DNA from 3 places in the Gottschalkia purinilytica genome. Region 3 is predicted to be linked to each of the others. Evidence: riboswitches for the same ligand, from Rfam matches in the RefSeq annotation. Region 3 holds a riboswitch; each other region holds the start of a gene.
The links. A riboswitch is a leader RNA that binds a small molecule or an ion and turns the genes downstream of it on or off. The one in region 3 is predicted to bind S-adenosylmethionine.

Region 1: it holds a riboswitch for S-adenosylmethionine, as region 3 does, so the genes downstream of both, CLPU_RS13985 (O-acetylhomoserine aminocarboxypropyltransferase/cysteine synthase family protein) here and CLPU_RS14875 (methionine ABC transporter ATP-binding protein) in region 3, are expected to answer to the same signal.
Region 2: it holds a riboswitch for S-adenosylmethionine, as region 3 does, so the genes downstream of both, CLPU_RS05010 (bifunctional homocysteine S-methyltransferase/methylenetetrahydrofolate reductase) here and CLPU_RS14875 (methionine ABC transporter ATP-binding protein) in region 3, are expected to answer to the same signal.

What each region holds. Positions count from the first base shown of each region.
Region 1 covers NZ_LGSS01000018.1:256-10,588, forward strand. Annotated here, with positions in the region: gene CLPU_RS13975 (AzlC family ABC transporter permease) at 1-635, shown strand, start outside; gene CLPU_RS13980 (AzlD domain-containing protein) at 628-930, shown strand; gene CLPU_RS17335 (hypothetical protein) at 1,107-1,256, shown strand; SAM riboswitch class I at 1,474-1,579, shown strand; gene CLPU_RS13985 (O-acetylhomoserine aminocarboxypropyltransferase/cysteine synthase family protein) at 1,714-2,991, shown strand; gene metF (methylenetetrahydrofolate reductase [NAD(P)H]) at 3,034-3,924, shown strand; gene CLPU_RS13995 (vitamin B12 dependent-methionine synthase activation domain-containing protein) at 3,939-4,628, shown strand; gene CLPU_RS14000 (homocysteine S-methyltransferase family protein) at 4,597-6,981, shown strand; gene CLPU_RS14005 (nitrite/sulfite reductase) at 7,231-8,793, shown strand; gene cysC (adenylyl-sulfate kinase) at 8,815-9,420, shown strand; gene CLPU_RS14015 (adenylyl-sulfate reductase subunit alpha) at 9,420-10,333, shown strand, end outside.
Region 2 covers NZ_LGSS01000004.1:24,533-34,865, forward strand. Annotated here, with positions in the region: gene CLPU_RS05000 (GyrI-like domain-containing protein) at 1-223, opposite strand, end outside; gene CLPU_RS05005 (helix-turn-helix transcriptional regulator) at 375-1,286, opposite strand; gene CLPU_RS05010 (bifunctional homocysteine S-methyltransferase/methylenetetrahydrofolate reductase) at 1,637-3,424, opposite strand; SAM riboswitch class I at 3,538-3,641, opposite strand; gene CLPU_RS05015 (helix-turn-helix transcriptional regulator) at 4,021-4,257, shown strand; gene def (peptide deformylase) at 4,258-4,710, shown strand; gene CLPU_RS05025 (MerR family transcriptional regulator) at 4,884-5,702, opposite strand; gene erm (23S ribosomal RNA methyltransferase Erm) at 5,802-6,710, opposite strand; gene CLPU_RS05035 (hypothetical protein) at 7,434-7,706, opposite strand; gene CLPU_RS05040 (NAD(P)H-dependent oxidoreductase) at 7,846-8,520, opposite strand; gene CLPU_RS05045 (flavodoxin family protein) at 8,514-9,074, opposite strand; gene CLPU_RS05050 (TetR/AcrR family transcriptional regulator) at 9,290-9,895, opposite strand; gene CLPU_RS05055 (flavodoxin domain-containing protein) at 9,888-10,333, opposite strand, start outside.
Region 3 covers NZ_LGSS01000021.1:21,865-32,197, forward strand. Annotated here, with positions in the region: gene CLPU_RS14850 (aspartate carbamoyltransferase regulatory subunit) at 1-333, opposite strand, end outside; gene pyrB (aspartate carbamoyltransferase) at 334-1,257, opposite strand; gene CLPU_RS14860 (spore coat protein) at 1,627-1,875, opposite strand; gene CLPU_RS14865 (hypothetical protein) at 1,893-2,099, opposite strand; gene CLPU_RS14870 (GNAT family N-acetyltransferase) at 2,335-2,772, opposite strand; SAM riboswitch class I at 3,050-3,149, shown strand; gene CLPU_RS14875 (methionine ABC transporter ATP-binding protein) at 3,254-4,267, shown strand; gene CLPU_RS14880 (methionine ABC transporter permease) at 4,260-4,913, shown strand; gene CLPU_RS14885 (MetQ/NlpA family ABC transporter substrate-binding protein) at 4,936-5,817, shown strand; gene metH (methionine synthase) at 5,950-9,558, opposite strand; gene CLPU_RS14895 (GNAT family N-acetyltransferase) at 9,776-10,258, opposite strand; gene CLPU_RS14900 (DUF4097 family beta strand repeat-containing protein) at 10,312-10,333, opposite strand, start outside.

The sequences.
Region 1 (10,333 bases), on a different contig from region 3:
TAACTTTTGGAATCTTAGCAAAAAGTTCAAGCGTATCTTTTATAGATGCTATGTTGATGAGTGCCTTTGTATATGCAGGTGCAGGTCAATTTATGGCCATAAATCTAATGATATCAGGTATTGGAGCTGGAGAAATAATCTTTACTACATTACTTATAAATTTTAGATTCTTTCTTATAAGTGCTTCGTTTGTTAATAGACTAAATGAAAAGTTAGGAAAATGGAATTTGTTTATAGGACATACTTTAACAGATGAAACATTTTCAATAATTTCTTTCAGAGAAAAAGAAATAAAAAAAGATTATGTAATACCTCTCCAAATTACGTCTTATTCTTCTTGGGTAATTGGAACGTTAATTGGATATATAGCAGGAGGACTACTTCCTAAAATTTTGATAGACAGTATGGGTATGGCTTTATATGCTATGTTTGTATCTATTCTAGTTCCACAATTTAAAAAGAATTATAAAATAGCAATTCTAGTAGCATTGTCTGCTATTTTAAATACTCTGTTTACTTATTTTAATTTTTTACCACAAGGATGGGGACTTATATTATCAATAGTTATATCTTCAGCAATAGGAGCTTCTTTATTTAAGGACGATAATAATTCAGGAGTGAATGATGATGAGTAATACAAAGATAATAATTATAGGAATGATAATTGCTACAGGTATACCTAGATTATCACCATTTCTATTTAAGACTAAAGGAAATATGCCAGACTGGGTTAACAGATTTTTGAACTTTGTACCATTTGCTGCAATAGGAGCATTAACAATCCCAGGGGCATTTACAGCAACTCCAGAAGTTCCTATGGCATCAGTAGTAGGATTTATAGCTGCTGCTATAGCTTCGTGGTATAAAGGTGGAATAATACTTCCTATTATAACTTCTATAGTGGCTACTTTTTTAGTATTGTATATATAATATTACTAGAAACTAACTTATAACTATAGCTCTAATTAAAGTTAAGAAGCTTGTTGATAACTATGTTAATTTTGATATTTATAACTGTTATACAACAAGCTTTTGTATTTTAAATAATATTTAGTTGCTATGATTTCGATAAACTACTGACATCTGAAAATTTTAGATATTTGAACATGATACCTATAGTTATTAAAGAAGATATTAAATCTGATATAGGTGTACTAATCCAAACTCCTGTTACTCCCCAAAACTTAGGAAGAATTACTAACAATGGTATCAATATAATAACTTGTCTTAATAAAGATAAAATTACTGATATATAATTTATGACAACATTAGTCAAAGTAACTAATTAAATAAATTCACTTTATTGCATAATTAAAAATTATATAAAAGTGATAAATGCTATCAATAAGCGTGGTAAATAGAGATAAAATTCAAAAGCCTTTGTTAATCCTGAAAAAACTTATAAATAAATGTTGACATATTTATACACAGTTGATATAATCATTCCTAACAAAGAAACGTAATTTAATATAACTCTTATCGAGAGTGGTGGAGGGAACTGGCCCTGAGAAACCCGGCAACCCAAAGGAAACTTCCTTGAAGGTGCTAAATCCAGCAGGTATATCCTGAAAGATAAGATCAGAGAACGAACTCAAACCTTCCTGTTTTATCTAGCAGGAAGGTTTTTTTAGTTAGTTTGCAGATGAATCAGTTGAACGAAGAAATAAGAGTATTTAGAAAATTCAAAATAATATGAAAATGGAGGAATCAAATATGGGAGACAAATTACATTTTGAAACAATTCAAGTTCATGGAGGACAATTAGTTGACTCAGATACAAAATCAAGAGCAGTACCTATATATCAAACAACTTCGTATGTATTTGAAGATGCACAAGATGCGGCAGATTTATTCGGGTTAAAAAAAGCAGGAAATATATATACAAGAATTACAAATCCAACTACTGATGTATTTGAAAAAAGAATTGCTGAACTTGAAGGCGGAGTAGGAGCTGTTGCTACAGCATCAGGAATGGCAGCAATAAGTTATGCGATTCTTAATATAGCTAAAACAGGAGAAGAAATAGTATCAGTATCAACACTTTACGGTGGAACGTACACATTATTTGCACATACATTTAAGAACTTTGGAATAAAAGTAAAATTTGTACATCCTGATAAATTTGAAGAATTAGATGCAGCTATAAATGATAAAACAAAGGCAGTATTTATAGAAACTATAGGGAATCCAGATATAAATGTTGTTGACATTGAAAAAGCAGCAGAAATAGCTCATAAGAACAATGTACCTTTAATAGTAGATAATACATTTGCAACACCTTATCTATGTAGACCTATAGAGTACGGAGCTGATATAGTAGTACATTCTGCAACTAAGTTTATAGGGGGACATGGTACTTCAATAGGTGGAGTAGTAGTTGATTCAGGTAAATTTGATTGGAATAATGGAAAATTTCCAGAACTAATAGATCCAGAACCAAGTTATCATGGACTTTCTTTCTCAGAAGCATTTGGAGAAGCAGCATATATAGCTAGATTAAGAACTACTCTATTAAGAGATGTAGGAGCTTGTATATCACCATTTAATTCGTTCTTGTTAATATTAGGATTAGAGACATTATCTCTTAGAGTAGAAAGACATGTTTTAAATGCTCAGAAGATTGCAGAGTATTTAGAAAATCATCCTAAAGTTGAGTGGGTAAAATACCCAGGACTTAAATCAAATAAATATCATGAATTATCAAATAAATATCTTCCAAAAGGTTCTGGAGCTATATTTACTTTCGGAGTGAAAGGTGGATATGAAGCAGGTAAGAAACTTATAGAATCAGTTGAAATATTTTCTCACTTAGCAAATGTAGGAGATGCGAAGTCACTTATAATACATCCAGCATCAACTACTCATCAACAGCTAACTGAGGAAGAACAAAGAACAGCAGGTGTTAGTCCTGAGCTTATAAGAATATCTATAGGAATAGAAAATGTTGATGATTTAATAGAAGACTTAGGTAAAAGTCTCGAAAATATATAGATTTATAAAAGGGGTATAACGAACTTAAGGAGTGTGAAATGTATGTTCATAAAGGATTTGTATGATAAAAAGAAGCCTATTGTCTCGTTTGAGATATTTCCTCCAAAGAGAGATTATGACATAGACACAGTATATGAAACTATACAAGACTTAAGAGATTTAAATCCAGATTATATAAGTGTGACTTATGGAGCAGGGGGAGTAGGAAGTAGCGATAAGACACTTGAGATAGCTTCTTTAGTGAAGAACAAATATGGAATAGAGGCTTTGGCACATCTCACTTGTATAACTTCAGATAAAGTAAAAACAAAGGCAGTTATAGAAGACTTGAAAAAACATAATATTGAAAATATATTGGCTTTAAGAGGGGACATCCCAGAAGGATTTGAACTGGAAGATGATAGAGATTATAGTTATGCTAAGGATCTTATTAAAGATATAAAAGAAATTGGAGGATTTTGTATAGGGGCTGCTGCTTATCCTGAAGGACATATAGAGTGTGATAAGTTAAATGATAGTTTGATTCACTTGAAAGAAAAAGTCGATGCAGGAGCAGAGTTTTTAATTACTCAACTTTTCTTTGATAATGATATATTTTACAAATTCTTAGAAAAAGCAGAAAAACACTCAATAAACGTACCAATAGTTGCAGGGGTTATGCCGATATTAAGTAGGAGTCAAGTTGAAAAAATGATTTTTATGTGTGGAGCTTCATTACCTTCAAGAATTATAAAAATATTAAATAAATATGAAGGAGATTCGGAAAGTTTAAAGAAAGCAGGTATAGAACATGCTGCAAGACAAATTGATGATCTTATAAGAAATGGAATAGATGGAGTTCATATATATACAATGAATCAACCTGAAATAGCTAGAGAAAATGTTAGAAGAATAGAGAGCTTAAAAGAACAATTATTGAAACAAAGTATTTAGTAGGAGTTGATAGTGTGAATATCAATAGAGAGGAAGTTTTAAGATATCTAGGATATAAAGATCAAGAAATAGATAAAGATTTGAATAATCTTATTGATGATTGTATAGACGAAGCCAAAGCTATGTCAAAGTCTTTATACACATATAAAATATTTGAGATAGAGCCAAATGAATCTAAAAAAGAAATAAATGTACTAGGAACTAGTTTAACATTAAAAGGAAATGACATATATGAGCACCTTAAAGATGCTAAAAAGTGTGCTATAATGGCAGCGACATTAGGGGTTGTTTTTGACAATAAGGTCAGAATATTAGAGAGATTTAATATGACTAAGGCGCTGATACTAGATTCTTGTGGAACGGATTGTATAGAAAAAGTATGTGATGAAGCAGAAGAAGAAATTAAAAAGATAGCCATGAAAGAAGGATTCATAACTAACTACAGATATAGTCCTGGATATGGTGACCTCTCTATTGATATCCAACAAAATATAATAAATATACTAAATGCCAATAAAATAATAGGTCTTACTACTACAGAAAGCTGTATATTACTACCGAGAAAGTCTGTCACTGCTATAATAGGCTTTGTTGATAAAAATAGCGAGATAGTAGTAAAAAAAGGTTGCGAGTATTGTAGCAAGTTTCATAATTGCTTATATAGAAGGGACGGTGTCAGTTGTGGGAGTTACAGAACTAATTAAATCAAACTTTTTATTATTTGATGGTGCTATGGGAACTATGCTCCAAAAATTAGGTCTTAAAACAGGAGAGCTTCCTGAAGTATACAATATAACTAAAAGAGATTTTATAAAAAGTATTCATGAGAGCTATATAAAAGCTGGGTGTGACGTTATAAGTACAAATACTTTTCAAGCAAATGAATTAAAGCTTAAAGATTGTCCATATACTGTGGAAGAAATAATAAAGGCAGCGGTAGAAATAGCTAAAGAAGCAAATCCAAAATATGTAGCATTAGATATAGGCCCATTAGGGCAATTAATGGAACCTATGGGGACAACAAGCTTTGAAGAAGCTTATGAAATATTTAAAAGACAGGTAGTTGCAGGGGCTGAGGCTGGTGCAGATATTATACTAATAGAAACAATAGCTGACATATACGAGGCTAAGGCTGCTGTATTAGCAGCTAAAGAAAATAGTAATCTACCTGTATTTTGTACGTTAACTTTTCAAGATGATGGAAGAACATTTGTTGGAACTGATCCATTAACTGCTACAGTAGTTTTACAAGGGTTAGGTGTAGATGCGCTAGGAGTCAATTGTTCGTTAGGACCTAAAGAACTTAAGCCTATTGTTGATGAAATGCTGAAGTATGCAAAAATTCCAGTGATGATACAACCAAACGCAGGTCTTCCAAAGATAAGAGATGGTGAGACTGTTTTTGATGTAAATCCTGAAGAATTTGCAGGATACATAAAAGATATAGCAGAAAGTGGAGCTAGAATATTTGGAGGATGTTGCGGAACTAATCCTGACTTTATAAAAGAAGTTAGAAGTACATTAGATAATCTAAATCCGGTAAAAGTTGATCCACAAATAATAACTGCTACTACTTCAGGATCAAAGACAGTAATACTTGATAATAAGACTACTGTTATAGGAGAAAGAATCAATCCTACAGGAAAGAAAAGATTAAAAGAAGCTTTAAGAACTGGAAACCTAGACTATATAATAGGCGAAGCAATAGATCAGACTAATGCAGGATCAGATGTTCTTGACATTAATGTTGGGTTACCAGAAATAGATGAAGTTGAAATGAGTAAAAAGGTTGTTCGTGAAGTACAAGGTGTTGTAAATTTACCATTACAGATAGATAGTTCAGATCCAAAAGTAATAGAGGCAGCTGTAAGAAGGTATAACGGAAAACCTATGATAAACTCTGTAAACGGTAAAGAAGAGGTTATGAATGAAGTATTTCCAACAGTAAAGAAATATGGAGCTTTAATAGTAGGTCTTACATTAGATGAAGATGGAATTCCTGATACAGCGGAAGGAAGATTTAAGATAGCAGAAAAAATATTTAAAAGAGCTCAAGAGTTTGGAATATCTAAAGAGGATGTACTTATAGACTGCTTAGTGCTTACTGCTTCTGCTCAACAGGATCAAGTCATGGAGACTTTAAAAACTATAAAATTAGTTAAACAAAGACTTGGACTTAAAACTGTTCTAGGAGTAAGTAATGTTTCATTTGGTCTTCCAAATAGAGAAATATTAAATAGTACTTATTTAGCAGCAGCATTTGGAGCAGGACTTGATGCACCTATTCTAAACCCACTTTCTGAAGAAGCTATGAAAATGGTACATTCTTTTAGAGTGCTAAATAACGAAGATAAAGAGTCAAAATATTATATAGAGCAATATGGTAATGTTGAAAATAAGCAATCAATACAAGGAACTACAAAAACAGAAAAAGATTTAAAAGATATTATAACAGAAGGTAGAAAAGAAGAATCGGCACCTAAAGTAAAAGAACTTTTAAAAGAAAAGAAACCTATGGAAATTATAGATAATTACTTTATTCCTGCACTAGATTTGGTAGGAGAAAGATTTGAAAAGGGAAAAATATTTTTGCCTCAGCTAATTCAATCAGCGGAAGCAGTTAAAAATGCCTTTGAAGTTATAAAAGAGCATCTAATAACTAATAGTGAAAATACAGTTTCTAAAGGAAAAATAGTTGTTGCTACAGTTAAAGGGGACATACACGATATAGGTAAAAATATAGTGAAAATGCTACTTGAAAACTATGGATTTGATGTAATAGATTTGGGAAAAGATGTTCCAATAGAGGAAGTTGTGAGAGTTACTAAAGAAAATGATGTTAAGCTTGTAGGACTAAGTGCACTTATGACCACAACTGTTAAAAATATGGGGGATACAATAACAGCTTTAAGAAAAGAAGGAATAGAATGTAGTGTAATGGTAGGTGGAGCAGTACTTAACGAAGAGTATACAGAATTAGTAGGGGCTGATATGTATGCAAGGGATGCTAGAGAGAGTGTTAAAATAGCAAATAGATTTTTTGGAATAGAAGATTAATATACTTATATGACTAGAATAATTGTCATCTTTTCAAAATTATTCTAGTCATGTAGAAAAATAAGTTATATAATAGATTAAAACCTAGTAAACAGATTAGGATATATAAATATAATAGAAAGTATATCTTATAATTAAATATAAAAAAGTAGCATATATTTAAGAGTTATTGTATATTGGCTAGCCAAAGTCAATAATAGTGTCCTATAATTTAATGGGTTTATACAATCAATTTTAAGGAGGTTAAAAATGTTTAAAGCACCAGAGTATACAAAGTCCTATATAGAAAATTATGAAGCTAAAGTTAAAGAGTACCAAGAAAAAGGTGAAAAAGAAGTACCATTTAAAAGCTTCGGAGCAGTTACAGGAGTTTATCAAGAAAGAAGTGGAACTACCTATATGGTAAGACCTAGAACGCCAGGAGGAATTATTACACTAAAACAATTAAAAAAAGTAAGTGAAGTAGCAGATAAATATTCACATGGAGAGTTTAGATTCACAACTAGGCAAGATATACAATTTCATAAAGTGACAATAGAAAATACTATAAAAATAATGAAAGAACTTATACCTGTAAATGTATATACAGTAGGAACAGGAGGGAACACTGCTAGGAATGTAGCTTGTTCACCACTTTCAGGGGTAGAAAAAGATGAAGCTTTTGACGTTACACAATATGCTATGGAAACTACTAACTATGTAGTAAAAGATGAGAATAGTTGTAAGTTTCCTAGAAAATTCAAAATAGCTTACTCAAATAATGAGAAAGATACAGGAAGTGCTACATTTGCTGATTTAGGATTTGTAGCTAAGATAGAAAATGGTAAGAAACTATTTGAGGTATATGGTGGAGGTGGATTTGGTAGTGGACCAAGAATGTCACTTAAGCTTGAAGACTCAATAGAACCTAAGGATGTTTTATACTATGTAGAAGCTATGAAACAGTTTTTTTACGAAGAAGGAGATAGAGAAAATAGACATAAGGCTAGAGTAAGACATATTGTTCATAGATTAGGAGAAGAAGAATTTAAAGATAGATTTAATAGATATTTAGAAGAAGCTAGAAAACTAGATAATCTAGAATTAAATATAGAAGAAAAGCAAGAAGAAAAACCTTGGAGAAAAAGTAAAAAAATAGATAGTAACATAGTAAGTGAAAATAAAATAGAAGGATTATATTCGATATATATACATCCTAAGAGAGGAAATATAAGTACTAGTAATTTGAATAAGATAATAGATTTTATTGATAAGCTAGAATATGAAGTATCTATAAGATTAAGTCCAACTCAAGGATTTTATATAAGAGATTTAAATGGCGAAGATGCTGAGAAACTTTTAAACATAGTAAAAGACTTTGTATCTACTTATGACATAGATAACTCTATATCATGCGTGGGAGCAGATACTTGTAGAGTTGGGGTGAATTCATCGCAAACTTTACTTAAAAGTATTATTGATAGATTTAAAGATGTTGATGATAATATCAAGTCACAGCTACCAAGAGTGTTTATTTCAGGATGTCCTAGCTCATGTGGTCAACACCAAAGGGGAATCATATCATTTTCAGGTAAAATAAAGAAAATAGATGGAGAAGTAGTCCCTATATATTCAGTTTATTTCGGAGGAAAAGTTGGAGCTGGAGTAGCAACATTAGCAGAGCGCTATGGAGATATCATAGGCTCAAAAGTACCAGAATTCTTATATGATGTAGCTAATTTAAAGAAGGATTTAGGATATGAAGACTTTGAAAAGTTGGTAGATGATAGAATAGAGGATTTGAAAGAACTAATTAGCAAATATTCAGTATAAGAATATATAGGGGGAGTTTTTGTGGGAGAGTTAAAATCAGAAAATGTAGTATGGCATAAGTTGAGTGTATCAAGAGACGATAGAGAAAACTTGTTAAAACAAAAAGGAGTACTTATATGGTTTACAGGTTTATCTGGTTCAGGAAAATCTACTGTAGCTAATGCACTTCAAAATAAGCTATATGAAAAAGAAAAACTTACTTATATATTAGATGGAGATAATGTAAGACATGGACTTAATGGAGATCTAGGATTCACTATAGAAGATAGAAAAGAAAATATAAGAAGAATAGGGGAACTTTCAAAGCTATTTGTAGATACAGGAATCATTACACTAGCTACTTTTATTTCTCCATTAAGAGAAGATAGAGAACAAGTTAGAAAACTTCTAAATGAAGATTTTATAGAAGTATATATAAAATGTCCTTTAGAAGTGTGCGAAAATAGAGATCCAAAAGAGCTTTATAAAAAAGCTAGAGATGGAAAGATAAAAAACTTTACAGGAATAGATTCTCCCTATGAAGAGCCAGAAAATCCAGAGATTACTGTTGATACAAGTGAACTTAGTATAGATGAGTGTATAGAAAAGATATTAGAATATTTAGTTTCTCATAAGAAGGTGATATAGTGAAACTTGAGACAAGAAAAATAGAGACAGATATATTGATAATAGGTGGCGGAACTGCTGGTTGCTTTTCCGCACTTACAATAGGAGAAAATAGTAATGCTAAGGTTCTCATAGTGGAAAAGTCTAACATAAAAAGAAGTGGATGCTTAGCAGCTGGAGTAAACGCTCTAAATGCATATATTACAGCTGGAGAAACACCTAATTCATTTGTTGATTATGTTAAAGAGGAATTTGATGAAATTATAAGAGAAGATTTAGTATATACAATAGCAGAAAAGCTAAATAAGGTTACGGAAAAGATTGAGAAACTAGGTCTTCCTATATTAAAAGATGAAGAAGGAAACTATGTATCTAGGGGAAAAAGAAGTATAAAAATAAATGGAGAAAACATAAAGCCAATATTAGCAAGTGCAGTAGAACAACATAAAAATATAACGATACTTAATAGAGTAAACATCATAGACTATATAGTTAAAGATGAAAAGATAATAGGAGCATATGGATTTTCGTTAGATGATAATGTGTTTCTTGTGATAAAAGCTAAAGCAGTTATCTGTGCAACTGGAGGGGCAGCCGGATTATACAAACCAAATAATCCAGGATTTTCAAGACATAAAATGTGGTATAGCCCTTTTAATACAGGTGCAGGATATGCAATGGGAATAAGAGCAGGAGCTGAAATGACATCATTTGAAATGAGATTTATAGCTCTAAGATGTAAAGATACTATTGCTCCAACAGGAACAGTTGCACAAGGAGTAAAAACGCCTCAGGTGAACTCATATGGAGAAAGATACGTTTTTAGCTATGGAAAACCTACTACTCCGATGAGAATATTTGCAACTATAATGGAAAATCAAAATGGAAGTGGCCCTTGTTATTTAAAGACTAAAGGAATAATGAAAAAAACAGA
Region 2 (10,333 bases), on a different contig from region 3:
ATTCAAAATATCCTTCTGGTTGATTCCCTTTCATCTTACTCATTTTTATAGTAAAGCTAAGTCCATAAAGAAGTTCTACAGCCTGTTGAAAAACCTCACTATTTGGATCGCCTTTTCCAGATACCATAATAAAATTCATTTCTGGAACATTGACTATAGATGGTTTAGATTTAGGTTGATATAAATCTTTGTATTCCTTCTTATAGTCTAATTTTTTATTCATTTTGATTTACCTCCTAATTGATAATATATGTTATACCCCTTAGTCTCTTAATTATATTTCATATATTTTAGTCTTATCTTAAGTTTATATTTTTAGTTGTTGCCACAATCTTATCAGAACAAACTTGACAACAGTATGTCATATTTAGAAACTATTTTTCATAAACTTCTATAGCTTTTCTCATTCTATCTATAACAATTTCTCTTATATGTTCTGGTTCAATAACCTCTACAGAATTTCCAAATGACATAATATAGCCATAAACCCATTCATCTTCTGGCAATGTCACTGTTACAATGCAAGTACCATCAGTATTCTTACTTATATACTCCTCATCATAATAATCAAATACACGATTTAAAACTTCTGGCTGAAAATGCAGTTTTAAGGTTACAAGAGACTTTGGCTTATCTACATATTGTCCTTTGTGAACTTCTTCTGTTTTTCTACGTTCAAAAGTTTCTTCTGTTATAAGTAAGTTTTTAATCCTGGATATTCTAAAAGTACAAAAACCTTGACGCTTTCTACAATAACCCCATAAGTACCATGCCTGGCCTTTGAAAATAAGTCTCATAGGTTCTATATAACGTTGACTTTTAATGCCTTCAGAATTTATATATTCAAAATAAATTACTCTTTTTCCAATTATGGAGTTTTTAATATCTATAAATTTATTATTTTCGTTAGGACTGCTTCCCCAATGAGAAAAATCAATATATACCCAATCATCTATATTTATGTTTTTAAATAACGCTCCTATCTTATCAAGTACGATATTAATTTCTGGATAGTTCGTTGCTTGTAAAGTTTTTAAGGCTAGTATTAGACTTTCACTTTCCTGATCATTTATAAGTGTATTATTAAGAGAATAATTATCTAGTAAGGATATTCCTCCACCATTTCCTTTATTAGTATAGATAGGTATTCCAGCACTAGATAATATATCTATATCTCTATATATAGTCCTTGTAGATACTTCAAATTTTTCTGCAAGCTCTTTAGCTGTTATGGTTCTTTTATTTAATAAAGTCATAACTATCTCAAACAATCTATTTATTTTCATTATTCTCACCCAAAAATAGTATATCAATCAAATATGACATCATAAAGTCATATTTGATCTTTAAAGTCAATTTTGTGAAAAAACTATTTATAGAATTATCTATTTTTTAATGATTCTTAAAATAATTTCATATATTAAGTTATTTTAATTAAATATAATGAATCAAATAACATTTAAAATCATAAAAAAATAGCTAGATGTTCTAGAACATCTAGCTATTTTTTCTTTCGGTATTCTATTTATATTAATATATAAGTCTTTAGAATCATTATAATATATCTATATTAATAGTTAGTTTGAAGTTTTATTAATTTGATATCTTATTTTTATCATCTATAGTAACATATTTACTATTTATAATTTATTCGATTTAATATTTCCACTATCATTTCAATTCTATCAAAAGGAGTTATAAAATATAAACCATCAACATGTTGTTTTATTTTATTAGCTATTTCTATTGCTATCTCAATACCAACTTTTTCTCCTTCTTCTCTTGTCATATTTTTATGAAATCTATTGACATATTCTTCAGGTATATGAATTCCTGGAACCTCGTTATTTAAAAACTGAGCATTTTTATAAGTAACTATTGGCATAATACCACCGAGTATCTTCACTTTATACTTTTCTCTTGTCTTTGCTAAAAATTCAACTGTCTCATCCGAAAAAATTGGCTGTGTAAAAAATGTATTGGCTCCTTTATCTACTTTCTTTAACATTCTATTTATCTCTGCCTCTTTATTTGGAACGTTTAAATTTACAGCTCCACTTATGTTAATCTTATCTGATTTAAATATTTCTTTATTCATTTCAGATATAAGTTCTATTAGCCTATATGAATTTAGGTTAAATACACTTTTAGTTGAGATTTTATCTATATCCAAAATAGGATCACCTGTGATCACCAACATATTTCTAATATCTTCAATGTGAGCTGCTAATAACCCTGATTTTAACGCATTTAAATTCTTATCTCTACAACACACATGTGGCATTACATCTATACCAACTTCTCTTTTAATTTTTGCAGCAATCATAATAGAATCTACCCTTGCTATTGCTCTAGGAGAATCTGCTATTGTCACAATATCTACTCCATGTTCTTTGCATGTTCTAGCATTTTCAATCATTCTTTCTATAGATGTATCAAATGGTGGATCTAATTCAACTGCTATTATAAAATCTTGTTTTTCTATTTTATCAACAAAATTATTTTCTTTTTTATTTTCAGATATTAATTTTGTTCTTTTTGTTTCAACATGTATATTTTCATCAGTTGTTTTTATTTTTAATCTTTCCACTAAACTTTTTATGTGATTTGGTGTTGTACCACAACAACCACCTATTATTTTAGCTCCTAGTTTACTAATATCTACTACAATATCTCCAAAATATTCAGGGTTATTTACATAAACCATTCTTTCATTTATGATTTCTGGATAACCAGCATTAGGTAATGCCGAAATTGTATCACTAAAAATATCCATATTCTTTAACAATCTATATAAGTGAGTAGGTCCTGATCCACAATTAAATCCATAAGCATCTATGCTTTTTATTAATTTTAATTCATCTATTATACTTTTGATACTAATACCTTTTCTAGTAAATCCATCTAGTGTAACTGCAAATTGAGTTAATATAAAAGCATCACTATTTTTACTTTTTATATATTCAGATATCTCTTTTAGATAATCTATCGTACCAAAAGTTTCAAAAACAAATATATTTTCTCCTAACTCCATAAATGTATCTATAATGAATTTATATTCGTCTAAAATATCTATATCATCTTCTTTTTTAAATCTAGATTCATGAATAGGACCTATACTAGCACCTATAAATACATCTGTTCCTTCTGTAGCTTTCTTAGCTATTGTATATCCTTTTTCTATTATTTCTTTCACCTTTTCTCTAGTTACTCCTAAAGATATTGTGTTAGCAGAAAAGGTATTAGTTCTAATTAATTTAGCCCCTGATTTAATGTAGTCTACATGAATGTCTCTTATCACTTGCGGCTTATTTATATTTGCAAACTCGCAGAAGGATACTTTATCTCCTGTTATTTCAGAATAATATGTTCCCATAGCTCCATCTGTAATTAAAATGTTTTCTTTTAAGTATTCCTGAAGCATTTGTTTCTCCCCTTTTTTAATAGTTAATCTTTAGCCTTTATCGATAATTTATAAATAATAGTAAAATAAAAAACTCTTTCAAGATGAAAGAGTTTTATTATCAAATGTATTTCACCTCATCTTCCGACAAATATCGCAGGATTTAGCACCACGTATCTAAATAGATACAGGTTGCTGGGTTTCACAGGGCCAGTCCCTCCACCACTCTCGATAAGAGATTTGTATTTTATTGTTATTTATTTATATCAAATTATAACATATGTCTGTTAAGTGTCAATAGTATTTTTCACTTTTCATGTATAATTAAACAATTATTATATTAGATATCTTCTTACTATATTAACAATTCATACCCATATTTCAAGTTTATAATCTGTAAATATTATAGTTTTCTTTTTAGTTATTTTGAATATATATACAATATATTCTTAGATCTTTCATATATCTATCTTTGAAATTTTTACTTTTAAAGTTCTTATAGTATATTCATTAAAATTAGTACTACTTTTATAAAAACAATATGTAATGTCTACTTGACATCAAAACAGAGTGATGATATATTCACATGTAAGGTTAACATTACAGAGGTGGTATTAATGAAAAATAGATTAAAGGAACTTCGTGAACGTTATGGATTAACTCAAGAACAATTGGGAGAACTTATAGGAGTATCAAGACAAGCAATTAACGCTATTGAAACAGAAAAATTTGAACCTTCTATATGGTTGGCTTATGATATTTCTAAGATATTTCACTGTTCCATAGAAGAAGTTTTTCTTTTTGAAGAAAGCGAAAAAAAATCAAGATCACAGCAAAGTAGAGGTGTCGTTTAAATGGCATTTAGACAAATTAGACTTTTTGATGACGAAATATTAAGGAAAAAAAGCAAAGAAGTTGAAGTAGTAGATGATAAAGTAAGACAACTACTAAATGATATGGCAGACACTATGTACAATACAGAAAATGGTGGAGGATTAGCTGCCCCACAAATAGGCGTATTAAAACGATTAGTTGTAATAGACATGGGACAAGGACTTATAAAATTAGTTAATCCAAAGATAATTAAAGAAGAAGGAAAACAGAAAGTTATAGAAGGATGTTTGAGTATTCCTAATACATGGGGAAAATTAATAAGGCCAGCAAAAGTAACAGTACAAGCATTAAATGAAAATGGTGAGGAGATTATACTAACAGGTAAAGGAGATTTAGCAAAATGCTTTTGCCATGAAATAGACCATTTAGAAGGTATTCTTTTTACTGATTTAGTCACTGAATATATAAAATAACTCTATTATGTTCATTAAAATTAGTCTATATCAATGAAATTACTAGTAATATCAAGAAAAATCACTTATGAATTTTATTCTAATTCATAAGTGATTTTTTAATGTTATTTATTAAATTTATGTCTCAAAATGAAATCCATTACTTACATAGATAACTTATTAAAAACTTAAATTTACTTATCTTTTCTTTTTACAGGCACTTGGACTTCAGTTAGCCAGTCCTCTTCCTTATCTTTATTCCATATACCGTCAATATATGATTCTCTAGGGTTATCAATGACCTCATACTCATTATCCTCGATCCATTTAAAAGCAAATGAATATGCAGATCCGATAGTTGCGTAAGAACCTTTATGCAATACACATACAGCAGTAGGAACGGCTTCAATTGTTTTAAATTTTAGTATATCTGTGTTTTCTTTTAGTTCTGTTATAGCTTCACATATTTCTACATCTATGTCTTTCTCCTTGTATTCACCATCGTGATAAATATTAAAGCAATAATTTGGAGTATCACATATACATCCAACTCTCTCCATCTCTTTTGCCATAACATTTGGACATAGTTCATATAGTGCATGGTAACTTGGTATTACTTGTCTCATAGAAGCTACTATTACCTTAGGTAATTCTTTGATAATCGCATTATACATAGAATACTTTTCTCCTTTCATACTACTTAGATAACTACGAATCTGTAAAAGCTTTGCTTTTTCGGCTATAATATTTTTTAAGATATCTTGTTCTTTTAGTTTTAAGAACACTTCGATTGTAATAGGATTATTTATCACTTCTTTTATTTCATCCAAAGATAGTCCCATTTGTTTTAATGTGATAATTTTATGAAGTTTGGGTAATTGTTGTGAAGTATAATATCTATATCCTGTAAAATCATCAACATGTTCTGGCTTTAGCAAACCTATTTCATCGTAGTATCTCAATGTTTTTGTAGTAATTCTATTAATTTTTGAAAATATACCTATTGAAAACATCAATATCACCTGCGCATTTGATTTGATATTTTAAGTATAATCTTTTCCCTAAGGTAAAAGTCAACTAACTAATTTAAACTTTTTATAAAATCAAAGTTATTATAATTTATTGTAACTCTTACGATTTCGATGGATCTTATTTATTTTCTTTTGTTCATTAAGAAACTTAGAGTAACACCCATAAACTAGTTTTTGTTTTTCAGACGACACACCAATAATAAAATACTGAAATACTTTAAGCCACTGTTTAAAATTTAAATCAGTTGGACTATCTGTAATTTTAAATTCTATATTTTTTGAAAGACGTTTAAGTTGTTCATTGGAAAAAATGTATTTAAGTCTTTCTCTTAGATTTCTCCCTTTCATTTTGAAAATATATGATATAAAGTCTTTGTATAAGTCAGTTTCCTGAATCTCAACTAAAGCATTACTTCTTTTCTCAATATGAAGCATAACACTATTAACTTTTGGAACAGGAGTAAAGTCAGTATTTTTAAGTCTATAAATAATTTTCAAATCAAAGTATGGTTTAAGAAGTAAAGATCGCATACTTTCCTTATTATATGGATCTCCAGCATATTTTCTTGCTGCTTCTTCTTGAAGAATAATATATGAATCCTCAGGAATATTAGATACTGATGTTAGTCTTGATAAAATTTCTGCTGTAATATTATATGGAATACTTGAAAAAACTTTATATTTATCATTACTCGGTATATCTGTTTTTAAAAAATCTCCATATATAATTTCAACGTTTTTTGTATCACCAAATAAATGTTTAAGCTTCTCATACAAACAAAAATCATATTCTATTGCATATACTTTCTTGCATTGTTTTGCAAGTTGTTTAGTTATAATACCTTTACCTGGACCAATTTCAATTACAGTATCATCTTTATTTATACTACTTTTTTGCAATAAATCAGATACTAACTTAGTGCTATGAAGAAAATTTTGTGAATGCCATAATTTTTTGTTATTTCTTAACTTTTTATTTTTATTAACCATTTTAGAATCCTCCACTATTTATAAAATTTAAATAATAATTTAATGAGGATTCTTGTATATAGACAATCATATAATATAACTCTTATAAATAAATTCTTGTAATGTTTATTTTACTTAATCAAGTATTATTTGTTTTCTTGGCTACTTCTTTATCTTTACACGAATTTAAAAACTTTTTAATTAATGTAAGGAAGTAAAATCAAAAAAAGGCTATAGATGAACAAACTATTCATCTATAGCCTTTTAAAATTAACTTATATCTACAAACCCTAAAAATAGACATAAAAATATCGTGGTCAGAGAACACGATTCAAAATTAAAATATATAATATAAACGTATGAATGTTCTTTACAAGAATCCCCTGAAATAAGGTACAATAAAATACACCTAAAATTCTAGGCACAATATACCTTACAACATATTTTATTGTTTTTATTCAACAATTAAAAAACGAATTCTTATAAAAAAAGTTCCCACACGCAATTCTCCTTTCAATAATAATAAGCAAATTATAACATAAGTGTTTTTGCTTATCAAGTAATGAAATATTTATTATTTTTATACAATTCACTTGTATTTCTTATTTTTACTAATAATTATAATATCTGATATTAAAAAAGGGGTTGAACTTAAACTCCAGCCCTTTTAATATGAGTTATTTACCTTCGTCTTGTGCAAAAATTTTAACTATAACATGTATTGTTAAATCTTAATTATAACTTTTATTCACATTTTTCATATTTATAATATTCACTGCGGTAACACTTTGTCATAATTCCCTCTTCACCATCTGATTTTGTAACCTTGTATTTTTCTCCCTCAGAAAAAAATCCTGATATATCTTCTAATGTATAATTCATGGAAAAAAAGTTATGAGTTTTAAGTTTTCCTGTAAATGTCTTACTTAACTTTCCACAATCATCATCAACAAATCTTGCTTTCCTAAATAAATGAATTTCTCCTTTTTTTATATCGAATTTATACATTTCCTCCATGTTAGACTCCTCCTAAGATTATTAGTATAAATACATTTTGTAACTATTATATAATATTTTAACAATTAAATATAGATATAATTGTCCATTTATAATTTATTTTGTCATTGATTGAAATATTTCAGAATTTAGCGTATATTTATTCAAGATAAACTTTCTTAAAAATATCTGTAACACCATGCTTTCTTGCAGTTTGTTTTATCTTATAATTTAAAAAAGCTGCTAAAGGACGATAAATAATTTTTGGAATTCTTAACGTTAGCAATTCCTGTGGTTTAGAAGATATTTTTTTCCCTTGAAAAATATCCTCTAAGGCAAGTTTAAAAGCTGAAGTAATCTTCTTTCCCTTCCTCCCTAGATTCTCTAGAAGTTCTCCATCTATTATTGAACCTCCTCCATAACTTAAGCCTCCTAGCCAATTCATACCAACAGTTTCAGCAAAATACCTGCAGGATTCAATCATAGGTTGACAAAGAGTTATATCTGGAAAACCACACTGCCCTATCATAAAAAAGTCTTTTCCCTGTTGTTCATTTTCTAATTCTTGATACAATTTATCAAAAAGCCAAATGTTAGGATACGGAAGTGTATCTACATATAAAGGCGCTACTAAGCCTATAACATCACTTGTTAAAATACTTGCTTTTAATTCATCCAATGTATACTTACCATCAAAATAATCAATTACATGAAAAATCTCAACGACACATCCTATATCTTCAGCTAGATTTTTAATTGTACGTGCAAAGCTATAAGAAGTTTTATTTTTTCGAGGACTACCATTTAAAAGAATAAGCTTTTTCCTGTCTAACATTTCGGTACCTCCTTTAGCATATTCAATATTTCATATTCAATCTCTTGATTTTCCTCTGACTTATTAAATATTAATGCTTTATGGTAAGGACACTGCATATTTAATGCGTTTCTTTCTAACAACAATCTAAAGTTTTCAGTCTCTCCTTTAATGTTCTTTTCTGTAGTTCCAATACTTATTATTGATTTATAACCGTAACGTGTAGGATGCAGTAGATGTCCTTCCTTCACAATAAATAATGGTACAGCCATCAACGAAAACTTATCAACTGCCTTTTTTAGTTGAAAGGAATATCCGCCAAAAACAATAGGTGTAAGAAGTACTATACAACTACTTGAAGCTATCGCTCTGATTATATCAGGCATGTTATCATCTACAATACATTTTCCTGGTGTATGGTAAGCACAAGCTCCACAAGACCTACATGGTAATATATTCATATCATTAAGATTAAAATAATAATAACTATCCCCTCTTTGTTTTATCATTCTTGTCAAAATATTTTTTATATTACTTATACTATCATTCTTACTTTCAGATCCATCAAGTATCACCCAATCCAAAATTATCGCCCCTTTTATATAGTCCATTTGGCTAAATCTCATATCTTTTAAACTATAATCTCTCATAGATACTTCATAACTTACGCCATTCAAATATATACTATTAACTCGTATATCTTCTACTTCTTTATATATTTAAATAAGTAGTCACATCCATTTCAATTATTAAGGCTAATACTATAATTAATGTTCTTCTAAGTTTCTTTCTAGTTATTTCTTGTCTGTCCCACTTTAATAAGAAATTCTATCTCATCTTTAATAGAATCAATCATATAATCTAGCTTTTCTATATTTCTTCCTTTTAAGAAAAATAAAAGCTTTCCATGAATGGATGATGCTATTAGATCTTCTAACAATTTAATATTCTCTTCTGCTATATAGCCTTCTTTAGCACATTCAACTATTGTTTCATGAAGAAGTAAACCAACTGAAGGCTTCATATCATTTTTTATAATTTCTTTAGGTGCTTCTCCAAATTCTTCTAGAAATATAAGCTGAAACATATCGGGATTTTCAGCAAAATATTTAAAATATGCTACACCATATATTACAATCTGTTCCCTACAATCTTCTGAATCATTTTTAAAACTTAATATATATTTATAACAATCTTCAAGAAAATCAAAAACACAATAGGCAAGTAGCATATTTAAATCATTAAAGTAGTTATATATAGTTGCATATGAATATCCCGCTTTTTCGCCAATTTTTCTAGCTGTAATTCCTTTTATTCCTTCCTCCTTAATGATCTCCTTTGTAGCATCTATAAAATATTTCATCATTCTCTGTTTTTGTATTTCCTTTCTATCCATTAGTAACACCCATTTCATTTATTTTATTTGTTATTCTCTTTATTGCATCATAATCAACTTTAGAATAACTTTCTTTTATCTTAAATATGCTTTTTAAAAGAAACTTTTCTAAAAAGTTCATTTTTTCTAGATTAATTTCATGTCCTAGATGTTCTTTTATAAATGCTTTTTGAATAATCAGGTCTGGAATATTATATTTCATATATTCAAGTGCCTTTTCTTTTTCTTCTTTGCAGCAAATAAACAGTCCTAAATTTTTTTCAAGCAAACATTCTTTATTGTCTTCGACAAACTTTCTTACTTCACTATGCAGTTTACCTGCATAAATAGCACCACAAATTAGCACAGTATCATAATTATCTACATTTTTACACTTCTGATTTTTTAAATTTATCATATTAACTTTGCCTTTTAAGTCTTTCATAATAAGCTCTGCAC
Region 3 (10,333 bases):
TACTGATGTGACACATCTTGGATTTTTACACTTGATAACATCTTCTACTCTATTTGGGGTACTTAACTTTATTTTTTTCTTTATAACTTCATCTTCTATGATATTTATTGTTATGTTAGGATCTATAAGTCCTAATACTGTAAAATCTATGTCTATAGCATTTTCAATCTTTATAATGTCTTTTCTTTCTTTTTTATTACTAGGAGCATTTTTTATAAGTGCTACTGTAAATTCTGCTTTATCAAGTCCTAAATAGTTATATATTTTTATTCCATATCCTGCTTTAATATGGTCTATGACTACTCCTCTTTTTATACTATTTATACTTACCATTTAGCACACCCCCAGTAATTTAGCTATTAAAGCCATTCTTACATACATTCCATACTGTGCTTGTTTAAAGTAACATGCTCTAGGATCTTCATCTACTTCATATGATATTTCATTTACTCTTGGTAGTGGATGAAGTACTATCATATCCTTTTTTGCATTATTCATTTTTTCTTTATCTAATATATAGCTATCTTTTAATCTTATATAGTCTTCTTCGTTGAAAAATCTTTCTTTTTGGACTCTGGTCATATAAAGTATATCTAGTTTTTGTATACTATCTTCTAGTTTTTCTATTTCTTCAAATTCTATATTATTTTTTTCTAATACTTCTTTCTTAATATATTCAGGGACCTTTAGTTCCTCTGGAGAAACTAGTATAAACTTTATATTTTCATATCTTGACATGGCTTTTATAAGTGAATGAACAGTTCTTCCAAATTTTAAATCTCCACAAAAGCCTATTGTTAGATTGGATAGTTTTCCTTTAATAGCTCTTATAGTTAAAAGATCTGTTAATGTTTGTGTAGGATGCTGATGACCACCATCTCCAGCATTTATTACAGGTATGTTAGAATAAAATGAAGCTACCTTTGGTGCTCCTTCTTTTGGATGTCTCATTACAGCAATATCAGCATAGCAACCTATAGTTCTTATAGTATCTGCTATACTTTCTCCCTTAGCTACTGAGCTTGAATTAGGTTCTGAAAATCCTATTACTTTTCCACCTAATCTATACATTGCTGCTTCAAAGCTGAATCTAGTTCTTGTACTTGGTTCATAAAAAAGTGTTGCTAAAAGTTTTCCATTACATATATCTTTAAAGTTTTCTGGATTTGCTATAATCTCATCTGCAAGATTAAATATTTCTTCAAGTTCATCTATACTAAAATCCATTGGTTCTATTAAATGTCTTCCTTTTAACATAATATCTCCTCCTTTTCAGTCTCACAGGACTAGTTTAAAGGTTTGCAATAAAAAAAGCCTTCCTTTTTACGGGAAGGCATAGTTATCTCATTCACGTCTTAAGTATATATACTATAAAATTCTATGTATACTTATAGACAGACATAATTATCCTATTCATAATAACTTTCCTTCCCAATCTCTCTGGATTAGATTAAAGGTTCTTTAAAGTATGTTATCATGAATAAATAAAAAAATCAATATAAATTTAGTCTTATTAGTTATTATTAGTTTTTTATTTTAACTATACTTATCATATATTAATTTATCATAATTTTTAGCATAATTGCAAAAATAAAAGGACTCAAAAGAGTCCTTCTAACATAAAACTTATCCTTGCATTAAATTACTTTTAACGTCTTGAATTTCTTGTTGAGTAGCTGCTTGAGCTGGTGCATAGTATCCTTTTTTCTCAGCTATTTGGTATAGTTGATATTGAAATTGTTCAGCTCCATCCCTTAATTGTTGTAAAGCACTTCTTAATTGTTGATTTGAACACTCAGATATAGCTACTTCATAAGTGTTCATACTTGATTTAGTCATAGATAAAACGTCATTAACTATTTCTTTTTCTTGCATATTATTCTACCTCCTTATTATAATGATTGAATTAAGCTTTGAGCAGTAGTATTTGCTTCTTGAGCAGCTTGTTGAAACATTTGCTTTATTTGAGCATCTTCACATTGGTTAGCATACTCATTTAATTTTTTTCCCATTAACTGATGTGAACTTACAATCTCTCTTAAATTTTGTAATTCAATTTGACTTATTTGACTTAAATTAAGTGTGTTTTGTAAAGCCATAAAAAACTCTCCCTTCTTTTTTTAATTATCCTTTACTAGTTTGTCTCAAAACATATTATTTTATTACATAAAAAACTGGATTTTTTGATGTTTTTCACTAATATATAGTTTTCTCACAATAAAAATATATTTAAATTGCAAAATTTCATAAAATAATAAATTCGTAAAATCTTATATTTATATAAACATATAAGATTTTACGAATTTTTAAGTAAAAATTAGTTTATAACTATATTTATTTAAGATATTTTTTGAAAGCTAAATTATCTTTACTATTAAATCCTAAATTAGTATAAAATTTATGTGAAATTTTTCTACTTTTATTAGAAACTACAATTATATAGTGGCAATTGTTTTCATTGGCAATTTGTTCTATTTTTTTAAAAAGCATTTTTCCATAACCTTTCCCTCTGTAGTTTTCATCTATAATAACATTTTCAACAACTATAAAAGGTCTACATTCTCCTGTTAAATCATTGCATAGTATGACAGTTGCTGTTCCAACTAACTTTTTATTAATTTTTACTCCAAGTAAATAATGACTAGGATTAGATTTTATTTTATTAAAAACCTTTTTTAATGTATTTATATTAGTATTTTTACTAACAAGCTGATAGTAAAGTCTAGATAGATCGGCTAACTCTGACTCTTTTACTCTTTCTATTGTTGTCAAGGATATCATCCCCTATTTATGTCTTTTACTTTAAAATATGTAGTTTAGTTAAATATTGGTACTCTAATAAAAAAGCATTATTAATAATATAGTATCTATTTTCTTAAAATCTTTTCAAAAGCTTATGTTCTCTATATTCAAAGTATATATATATGAATAATTGGATATTGAGATTTTTTATGAAATTTTATTCTTTCAACCTCTTGACAATCCTCAACATAAAAATTAGAATAGTTGTTAGAATGTAAAGTATAGTTGAAATATTTAGGATAATATACTCTTATCTAGAGAGGTGGAGGGACTGGCCCTATGAAGCCCGGCAACCAGTGTGTAATCACAAGGTGCTAATTCCTGCGGCATATGCTGAAAGATGAGAGAGGTCGTTTAGGTTTAATGTGCCTCTTTCGTAGAAAGAGGCTTTTTTAGTATCCAATTTTAATTTTAACATTATTCATAATATTCAGTAAGTGAGGTGACACAAATGATAAGTATAAAAAACTTAAATAAAGTATATAAAATAAAAGAAAATACAGTTCATGCTGTAAAAGATGTAAACTTAGAAATTCCTAAAGGAGAAATATTTGGAATAATAGGATTAAGTGGCGCTGGTAAGTCTTCTCTTATAAGAACTTTAAATAGACTAGAAGATCCTACTGATGGTTCTATAATCATAGATGGTATAGAAATAACTAAACTTAATAAAAAACAATTAAGAAATCTTAGAAAAGAAATCGGAATGATTTTCCAACACTTTAATTTATTAAGCTCTAGAACTGTATTTGGAAACATTGCTTATCCATTAGAAATTGCAGGATTAAGTAAAGATCAAATAAAGGATAGAGTGTTAGAATTGTTATCTCTTGTAGGACTAAGTGATAAAGTAAATGCTTATCCATCACAATTAAGTGGCGGACAAAAACAAAGAGTAGCTATAGCTCGTGCATTAGCAAATAATCCTAAGATTCTTCTTTGTGATGAGGCTACTTCTGCTCTCGATCCTCAAACTACAAAATCCATATTAAATCTGTTAAAAGAAATTCAACAAAAATTCGGATTAACTGTAGTTCTTATAACTCATCAGATGGAAGTTATTCGTGAAATATGCAATAGAGTGGCGATTATAGAAAACGGAGAAATAATTGAGCTTGATACAGTTGAAGAAGTTTTTGCAAGACCGAAAACCGAAACAGCCAAAGCTTTCGTATCTCATATTCATCCTAGTAGTCAAAGTGAAATAGTTTTTCCTAAAGTTCCTAACTCTAAAGTTATAAAGCTTAGTTACTTAGGAGAATCTGCTAAGAAACCTATAATAACTGATTTAATAAGGAGTTTTAAAATAGATATAAATATTATTTCTGGAGATATAAATGAGCTTATGAGTACTTCCGTAGGCCATTTAGTAGTTCAAATCACTGGTGAAAAAGAAGAAATAAGTAAAGCAATAGATTGGCTAAATGATCAAGATATATCTTTGGAGGTGATCTGGAATGGATAATATAACATCTCTACTATTGCCAGCACTTTGGGAAACTTTATATATGGTATCAGTTTCTACTATAATTTCTGTTTTACTAGGATTACCTCTTGGTATATTATTAGTTATAACTGAAAAAGGCGGTTTATGGGAAAAACCTATAATAAATTCAGTACTAGGTACTATTATAAATGTTTGTAGATCTTTTCCATTTTTAATTCTTATGATTTTAGTTTTCCCATTGTCTCGTGTAATTGTAGGAACAACAATAGGAACTACTGCAACTATAATACCGTTAGCTATTTCAGCTACACCTTTCGTAGCTAGAGTTATAGAAAGCTCTTTAAGAGAAGTAGATAATGGATTAATAGAAGCTTCATTATCTATGGGATCTACAACTTCCCAAGTTATATTTAAAGTATTACTACCAGAAGCTATGCCTTCTTTAGTAAGTAATGTTACTCTAACTATTATAAATTTAATAGGATATTCCGCTATGGCAGGAGCCTTAGGTGGTGGTGGACTTGGAAACTTAGCTATAAACTATGGATATTATAGATTCCAAAGTGATCTAATGGTTGTCGCAGTGATAGTTTTAATAGTTTTAGTACAAGCTATACAATTTTTAGGAAACATAATAGCATTAGCTATTAGCAAAAAAAGATAAATTAATTAAGGGGGAATTTTCAATGAAAAAATCTTTAAGTGTCTTACTACTTGTTTTTACTCTTATAACTGGCCTTATTGTAAGTGGATGCTCAAAAGAATCTCCAGATAATAAAAAATCTGAAGCTTCTCAAAATGGTAATGAAACTAAAAAAGAAGTTGTTTTAAAAGTAGGTGCTTCACCAGTACCTCATTCTGAATTATTAAACTTAGTAAAAGATGATTTAAAAGAACAAGGAATTATTTTAGAAATTAAAGAATTTAATGACTATGTTCAACCAAATATAGCTTTAAACGATAAACAATTAGATGCAAACTTTTTTCAACATAAGCCTTATTTAGATGAATTTATTGAAGCAAAGGGAGTAGATTTAGTATCTTTAGGACAAGTACACGTTGAGCCTTTGGGACTATATTCTGAATCTATAAAATCATTAGATGAACTTAAAGATGGAGCTACTATAGCAATTCCTAACGATCCAACTAATGGTGGTAGAGCTTTGTTACTTCTTCAAAATCAAGGATTAATCAAGCTTAAAGAAAATGCAGGCCTTACGGCTACAAGTAACGATATAGACAAAAACCCTAAAAAACTAAAATTTGAAGAATTAGATGCTGCTCAAATTCCTAGAACTTTAAAAGATGTTGATGCTGCCGTTATAAACGGAAACTTTGCTTTAGATGCTGGGTTAGTTCCTACAAAAGATGCTTTAACTGTTAGTAAAGATAAAAAAGATGATTTAGTTTTAGAAGGAAAAGAATCTCCATATGCTAACATCATAGCTGTAAGAAAAGGAGAAGAAAACAACGAAAACCTTAAAGCTCTTTTAAAAGCTTTACAATCAGATAAAGTTAAAAAATATATTGAAGAAAACTATAAAGGCGGGGTTGTTCCTGCATTCTAAATAAATAATAAAAGTCGGCTATTTAAGTCGACTTTTATTATTTTAAAATTCATTTAATTTTTAATATAATATTTTTTTCTCTATCAATCTTACACGATTAATATACTGTTTACATTTATAAGCTTCTAATGATTATCTTTCCTTATAGTTATTCCCTAGCATCCTTTTAATAAATTCTAAATCTTTACCTTTTCTTTTTGCATAATCTACTATCTGTTCTTCATCTATATTATCTACAGAAAAATAGCTTGCAAATTCATGAGTAAAATATAGACCACATACACTTCCCACTGGTTTCATCATATATGTTTCTGTTAATATCACATCAGTATTTTCACTTCCATTTAGCAAATTAAATAGCTTTGTCTTTTCCGAATGATCCGGAAGTGAAGGATAACCGAATGCTGGTCTAATTCCCATAGTATTTTCAAATGACCAATAATCTTTCCATAGTTTTTTATTTAGAGCTTCTGCAAAAGCTTCTGCTAGTCTATTTCCTAATATCTTTATCATTATTGCATTATATTCATCGTTATTATTCTTATAGTTATTATAAAGCTCTTCTATTCTATTTCCTGATGTAACAATAAATGCACCTATAAAGTCTTCTTTATTACTTTCTTTTGATGCTATAAAATCCCCTATAGATAAACAGTTACCATTTTCGTTTAATCTTTGTCTTCTTAAATTATTGAATATCTCTAAGATATCTCCTTTTTCATTATATACTTCTATATCTTCTCCTACTGAATTTGCTTTAAATATTCCAAATACACCATTTGGAACTAACTTTTCATCTTTTTCTAATTCATCTAGGATGTTATTTGCATCCTTGATCAATTTTTTTGCTTCTTCTCCGTATTTTTCATCTTCTATTACCATAGGATATTTCTTTCTCATTCCCCATTCTATAAAGAAATAAGTCCAATCAATATATTTTCTAAGTTCCTTTACTGAAAGATTTATCCTTCTAACCCCTATAAATTCAGGTATCTTTAAATTCATGTTATCCCAATCTATGTTTAGCTTTTTATTTCTAGCCTCTCTTAATGAAATTAAGTTTTGTTCTTTATTCAAATAAGTATCTCTTAAAGAAGAATATTCTTTTTTAATCTTTTCAAGATAAGGTTCTCTTTTATCTTTATCTGCAAGATTCTTAGCTACTTCAACTGATTTTGAAGCATCTAATGAATATACTACTCTTCCCCTATATTGTGGAGATATTTTTACTGCTGTGTGAACTTTTGAAGTTGTAGCACCTCCTATCATTATAGGTATATCTAGTCCTTCTTTCTCCATAAGTTCTGCTACATTTACCATTTCATCAAGTGAAGGAGTTATAAGTCCACTTAACCCTATAACATCTACATTTTCTTCTTTTGCAACTCTTATGATTTCTTCAGCAGTTACCATTATACCGAGATCTATAACTTCAAAGTTATTACAAGCAAGAACTACTCCAACTATATTTTTACCTATATCGTGTACATCTCCTTTAACAGTTGCAAGAAGTATTTTCCCTGCCCCTTTACCTTTTGTATCTTTTTCATTTTCTATATAGGGCATTAGAACACTTACTGCTTTTTTCATAACTCTTGCACTTTTAACAACCTGAGGTAAAAACATCTTTCCTTCTCCAAATAAATCTCCTACTACTTTCATTCCATCCATAAGGGGTCCTTCTATAACTTCAAGAGCTTTATCATAACTTTGTCTTGCTTCTTCAACATCTTGTTCAATAAAATCTGTTATACCCTTAATAAGAGAATATTTAAGTCTTTCACTTACATTTTCTTCTCTCCACTTTAACTTATTCTCTTCTTCTTTTTCCGAAGAATCTTTATAACTTTCTGCAAACTCTATAAGTTCCTCAGCAGCACCTTTATGAGTATTTAAAACTACCGCTTCAACTTTTTTTAGAAGTTCTTTATCTATTTCATCATATATTTGAATCATACCAGGATTTAATATAGCCATATCCATACCAGCTTCTATAGCATGATATAAAAATACTGAATGAATAGCTTCTCTTATTACATTATTTCCTCTAAAAGAAAATGAGAGATTAGAAAGTCCACCTGATATTTTAGCTCCAGGTAAATTTTCTTTTATCCATTTAGTGGCTCTTATAAAGTCTACTCCATAGCTATTATGTTCTTCTATCCCTGTTGCTATAGCTAATATATTGGGATCAAATATTATGTCTTCTCTTGGAAACTTTACTTTTTCAACCAGTATATCATATGCTCTTTTACACACTTCTATCTTTCTATTGTAATTATCTGCTTGTCCTTTTTCATCAAAAGCCATAACTACTACAGCAGCACCAAACCTTTTTATAATACTAGCTTGTTCAATAAATTCTTCTTCTCCATTTTTAAGACTTATAGAGTTTACCACTGGCTTTCCTTGTATAGCTTTAAGTCCGCTTAGTATGACTGAAAACTTTGAAGAATCTATCATGATAGGAACCCTAGAAATTTCTGGCTCTGATGCAAGTAGTTTTAAAAAAATATCCATTTCTTCCTCAGAATTTAACATTCCATCATCAAAGTTAACATCTATTGCTTGAGCTCCATTTTCTACTTGTTCTCTTGCTATAGCAAGTGCTTCTTCGTACTTTTTTTCTCTTATAAGTCTTGCAAACTTTTTAGAACCTGCAACATTAGTTCTTTCTCCTATATTTAAAAAATTATTTTCCCTTGAAACCTTAATAACTTCAAGTCCTGCAAGAATAGTTTCTGTTTTTATATCTGGAATCAAACGAGGATTTTTATCTTCTACAAGCTTCGATATAGCTTTTATATGGTTATATGTTGTTCCACAACACCCACCAACTATATTTATATGTTCTTCTTCTACAAGTTCTTTTAAATATTTAACTGTTTCTTCTGGCTTCTCATCATACTCACCAAATCTATTAGGCAGACCAGCATTTGGATATACACTTATATAGTATGGTGCTGTTTTTGAAAGCTTTTTAATAAATGGAATAAGTTCTTTAGCTCCAAATGAACAGTTAAGTCCTACTGATATAACATAATCATTTTTAATACTAGCTAAAAAGGCCTCCAGTGTTTGACCTGAAAGAGTTCTTCTACTTCTATCTGTAAGAGTACCTGATATCATAATAGGCATCTCAATATTTTTTTCTTCATTTATAAGATTCACAGCATATATAGCAGCTCTTGCATTTAATGTATCAAATATAGTCTCTATAAGAATAGCATCTACTCCACCATCTATAAGTCCCTCAACTTGTTCTTTATATGTTTCTACAAGTTCATCAAATGTTACTCCTCTATATCCTGGGTTTTCTACATCTGGAGATATAGAAGCTGTTTTGTTAGTAGGTCCAACAGAACCTGCTACAAATCTTGGTTTATTAGGATTTAGCCTTGTATATTCTTGCGCTATTTCTTTGGCAATAATGGCAGCTTCTTTATTTAATTCATATACAATGTTTTCTAAACCATAATCTTTTTGAGATATTCTATTAGAGTTAAATGTATTAGTTTCTATAATATCTGCTCCAGCATCAAGATATCCTTTATGAATCTCTTTTACTAAATCTTTCTTAGTTAAAACTAAAACATCATTATTTCCTTTAAGTTGAAAAGATGAGTCTTTAAATCTTTCTCCCCTATAATCACTTTCATCTAATTTATAATTTTGAATAGCTGTTCCCATTGCACCATCAAGAACCGCTATTTTTTTCTTTAATAACTCCTTTAATTTCATATACTTTCCCACCTTATATAATGCATTTTATATGAATTATCTATAATATAAATAATACATTCTTTATTTACATCTTTCAATTATCATAAGTTAATTGGTCGAAATAATCTGAAAAATAATAAATTTAAAAATTAAATACTAAAACCTCTTTGTATTTTTATAACTTTCTAACATTAAATACAAAGAGGTTTTCTATTTAATATATTATTCTCATTTTCTACTCTATAATATATTGATATAAATGCACATCTAAATACTTATCAAATTTTTTACCAACTTCTTTCATAACTCCTATATATGTAAAGCCATAGTTTTCATGCATTTTTCTACTTACTTCATTTCCTTCTGTAATTCTAGATATTATACAATGATAGTTTAATTCTTTAGCTTTCTTTATTATAGATTCAAATAATTTTTTTCCTATTTGCTTTCCTTTACTATCGTGCTTTACATAAATTGAAAGTTCAACTGTTCCTATATATCCATCATGAGATGCCCATTTACTTAATGATGCCCAGCCTTCTATATCGTTATCTTCATATACTATTATAGGATACTTATCATCATGTTCATTAAACCACTTTTCTCCACCTTCCACAGTTCTTATACTAGTATCAAATGAAGATACAGAGTTCATTACATAAAAATTATATATGTCCAATATATACTTTAAATCATTAATTGTTGCTCTACGAATCATTTCATCATCCCCTTGTAAAATACCTTCATGACTGAGCTAGTCTTCTTTTATTATCAATCATATACTTTTATACTT